2 regions of the Thermanaerothrix sp. genome follow, and region 2 is predicted to be linked to the other one. Evidence: predicted binding sites of a transcription regulator. Region 2 holds the regulator's gene; the other holds the start of a gene.
The links. Region 2 encodes LexA, which represses DNA repair genes until DNA is damaged. Its sites were predicted from a motif close to ACNGAACANNTGTTCNGT; they were not measured.
Positions count from the first base shown of each region.

Region 1: the regulator LexA is predicted to act here: its motif matches at 1,286-1,303, upstream of recA (recombinase RecA).

Region 1 is NZ_JBWGPQ010000001.1:76,406-78,609, reverse strand. Features, by position in the region: gene AC01YT_RS00425 (protein-tyrosine phosphatase family protein) at 1-524, shown strand, start outside; gene AC01YT_RS00420 (GNAT family N-acetyltransferase) at 539-955, shown strand; tRNA gene AC01YT_RS00415 (tRNA-Pro) at 1,129-1,203, opposite strand; gene recA (recombinase RecA) at 1,438-2,204, shown strand, end outside.
Region 2 is NZ_JBWGPQ010000044.1:9,128-11,331, reverse strand. Features, by position in the region: gene lysS (lysine--tRNA ligase) at 1-667, shown strand, start outside; gene lexA (transcriptional repressor LexA) at 818-1,531, shown strand; gene AC01YT_RS12265 (hypothetical protein) at 1,547-1,897, opposite strand; gene AC01YT_RS12260 (extracellular solute-binding protein) at 1,907-2,204, opposite strand, start outside.

The sequences.
Region 1 (2,204 bases), on a different contig from region 2:
ACTTTCCATTAACGCCTTTTCTACCTGACGCCTACTGGGTTGTCCCTGATAAGTTTCTCGCTGGCGAATATCCGGGTGACCCAAATCTGAATCGCTCGCAGCAACGCCTGAATGCCTTGTTGGATATAGGGATTCGGGAATTCATAGACCTGACCTGGGAAGGTGAGCTCGAGCCTTATCGTGATCTGCTTTTTCAAGAAGCCAAGAAGAGAAACTTTGAAGTAAGCTACACTCGCTATCCAATCCCTGACCTGGGTATACCTACCCGAGTTACGATGCGAGCTATTCTTGATCATATAGACCATGTGATCTTAAACGAAAAAAGGCTATACGTACACTGCTGGGGCGGGGTTGGTCGCACCGGAACCGTGGTGGGCTGTTACCTGGTACGCCATGGCCTTAGTGGACCCGCAGCCCTCGAACGTTTGCAAATCCTGCGCCGAGAAACCGCAAAGTGGTGGCGTTCTTCACCCGAAACTGATGAGCAATGGGCGATGATTCTCTCATGGCAAATCGGTGAATAAATAGGAAAACGCTCATGATCTCCATTCTCCCGTTCCAACCAGAAGATTGCGAAGAAGCTATCGCCTTGTGGAAAACGAGTCCTGGGGTTGGCTTAAGTCAGACCGACACTCCCCAATCCTTAGCCCATTTTCTAGAACGCAACCCGGGCCTGAATTGGATTGCGAAAGACGAAAGTAAAATTGTAGGTACATTGCTATGCGGTTTCGATGGGCGGCGCGCTTATTTGTATCATGTGGCGGTCCATCCCGAATATCGCCGTCAAGGCATTGGCACAGCCTTAGTAACTCGTTGTCTAGATGCCCTAAAAAATATGGGGGTCGAGAAAGCCCATCTTTTCGTCTATACGGACAACGCTGATGGGATTGCATTCTGGACATTCCTCGGCTGGTATCCCCGCAATGAACTTCTCATCATGTCCTACAATCTCTAAATCTGACATTCAAAAAACCACTCCGTTGCAACCAAAAAATCGATTGAATAGGTTAATCTCTTTTGAGAATCAACCCATTCACCTAGTGGTTCCTCAAACCAAGTGCCAAAAAACAGATCCCCTGCCGGATAATTCAAGCAGGGGCTAGGTCAGATTGGTTCATACCTTCTCAGTCGGGGCGCCCGGATTTGAACCGGGGACCTCTGCGACCCGAACGCAGCGCTCTAGCCGGGCTGAGCCACGCCCCGTGGATTGATTATGATTATACCGCAAATGCTCTAAACCGCAACCTTTTTATTCCTCATTTTGGGGTAAATAGATTCATCACTAATTGAACATAAGTGCTATAATGTAAGCAGCCTTGTTTTGGAGAGTACGCTTATAATTATTCCATCCATTGTGAGAGGAGATATATCGATATGCCGCGCAAACCTGTTCCCCCCGCTCAGCCCCTTCCCAGTCACTCTGACTCCAATCCGGGCATGGACGAGGCCAAACGCGCCGTTTTGGATAAGGCATTGAGCGAGATTATTAAGCGCTATGGTGATGGCGCTATTATGCGCATGGGTGAAGCCCAGCACTTAACCGTAGAGGTCATCCCAACGGGTTCCCTGTCACTTGATATCGCATTAGGTGTGGGAGGAATCCCACGCGGGCGGATCACTGAAATCTTTGGCCCTGAAGCCTCGGGAAAGACAACCTTATGCCTGCATCTGGTCGCCGAAACCCAACGTATGGGCGGCACAGCGGCTTACATTGATATGGAACATGCGCTAGATCCCAGTTACGCCGCACGGGTGGGTGTCAATATTGAGGATCTGCTCATTTCACAGCCCGATACCGGCGAGCAGGCATTGGAAATTGCTGAAACACTGGTGCGCTCCGGTGCAGTAGACTTGGTCGTTATTGACTCAGTAGCCGCTTTAGTTCCTCGCTCCGAAATTGAAGGGGATATGGGCGATGCGACCATGGGAATGCAAGCCCGCCTTATGTCCCAGGCACTGCGTAAACTTTCTGGCGCCATTAACCAAACAAAAACGGCGGTGGTGTTTACCAATCAGTTGCGCCAAAAAATCGGCGTTATGTTCGGCAATCCTGAAACCACCCCTGGAGGGTTAGCCCTGAAATTCTATGCGTCAGTGCGCTTGGATATCCGCCGCATCCAATCCATTAAGGTTGGCGCCGAGGTAATCGGCAACCGTGTCCGCGCTCGTGTAGTTAAAAACAAAGTGGCGCCACCTTTCCGAAC
Region 2 (2,204 bases):
CGACTACCTCAAGGTGATGACCATCGCTGAGGAGATGCTGGCTTATGTGTGCGATCGTGTCCTGGGCACGCGTCAGGTGACCTTCAACGGTCATGTGATTGATTTCAATCCCCCCTGGCGGCGCATCTCGCTCCGTGAGGCGTTGCTCGAAGCCGTGGGGATTGACATTGCTCAACACCCCACGACCGAGAGCCTGGCCGATGCCATGCGCCAGAAGGGTTTGGCCGTGAAACCCAACGCACCTCGCGGCAAGTTGATCGAGGGCATGTTGGGTGATTTCGTCGAGCCCAATCTGATTCAACCCACCTTTGTATATGACTACCCGCGTGATATTTCGCCCTTGGCCAAGAACAAACCCGATGATCCCAATACGGTTGAGCGGTTTGAGGGCTATGTGGGGGGCATGGAACTCTGCAATGCTTTTACGGAGTTAAATGACCCGTTGGAACAGGAAAAGCGCTTCCTCGAAATGGGCCGCACCTACGAAGCCGAGGATGAAGATCGCCATCCCATGGATGAAGACTATCTACGGGCTATGGCCTACGGCATGCCCCCGAACGGAGGATTTGGGATGGGGATTGATCGCCTGGTCATGCTTTTGACCGACCGGCGCTCGATTCGCGAGGTGATTCTCTTCCCACACCTGCGCGAGCGCGAGGACGAGTGAGAACATGTTTGAAGGTGGGGTGGCGTGGTTATTGCCGCCCCCCAATCTTAAAAAATGTGAAAGTGCTTGACATAGAACATTCGTTCCTCTATAATGGGGCTAAATTAAGTAGAACAGGCGATCAATATTTGCGCCCAAGGAGGAAGGGCCATGGTCAGACCCAGAAACGGGCTCAGTGAACGGCATAAGCGCATTTTGCAATTTATCGTGGACTATCAGCGTCAAAATGGTTTTTCACCCTCGATTCGTGAAATTGGCGATGCCATAGGCGTGGATTCCACCTCGCTGGTCAATTATTATCTTAACCAACTCGAAACGCTGAAATTCATCCAACGCGAACGGTCTATTTCGCGCGGAATTCGCGTGTTACGGACTTTGCCCGGGGAAGGGGATGGCCGGCGAACTCTCTCCTTACCATCGTGGCGGGATGATTTTCTGGCCTTTCCGCTCATTGGGCGCATTGCAGCCGGTTCACCTTTGCCAGCCGTACCCCAGGATATCACCGAAGATTATGAAATGGTTCACGTTGCCACCACCGATTTTCCGGCCCGGGTGCCACGCGAAAACGTTTATGCGTTGGAAGTTCAGGGCGATTCCATGATTGATGCTCTGATCTACGACCGTGATATTGTCTTGATTGAATATGCCCAGGATGCCAATAAAGGCGATATGGTGGCGGTGTGGTTTGACGATACCAACGAAACGACGTTGAAATACTATGAACCCGAATATGACCGTTACGGTCGGTTACGCAGTGTCACGCTGCGCCCGGCCAATCCGACTATGCAGCCGATCAAGGTCGAAAATCGCCCCATTCGCATCCAAGGCAAAGTAGTGATGGTGATTCGCAAATATCGCCAGTGAACCCCAACTTAAAGTTCAGGCGGTGTGGGGGTCATCGCTATCATCTCGGTGGCGTAGAATAACACTCAACGTGCCTCCGATCACAATGAGCACCAGGATGGCGCTTCCCAAGATAATGCCGTTCGTCTGGGTAGCATTTTCTAATAATTCCGCCGGCAGAGGGGTGGCGATAGGTTCGCCCTGATCTTCCGTGATTATCACCGGGGTTGTGGTCGCCACGAGCGTGGGGGTAAGGGTAACGGCTAGGGAAGAGGATGAATGAGGACTTTTCCAAGCCTGCGCCCCGACGAGAAAGGCGAGAATGAGCAGGATATAACTGCCAAAACGCAGATGGGGATATAAGGAACGCAATGTTTGACGGTTCATCATCCGGTTTTAGGGTCGGCGAAGTTGTTCCACGGCAGCGCTGGCCGCGGAGAGGGGGTCTGTTTGTTGTTTGAGCAGTTGTTGGGTGGCAAAGGATAGCACCGGGCGTAGACTATCCAGGACCGGATTGGGGGGTAAAATGTGCGCGCTTAGAATAATCTGGCTGAGTGCATCGCGCAGATTGGCATCGTTCCAGGCGTTGAGGACACTTAACCGCGTGGGCAGGTAGCCTGCGGCCTGGGTCCAGGTTGCCAGAAACTCTGAGGTGCTCAAATAAGCCGCCAGGCGGGTGCTGAGAACACGCCGT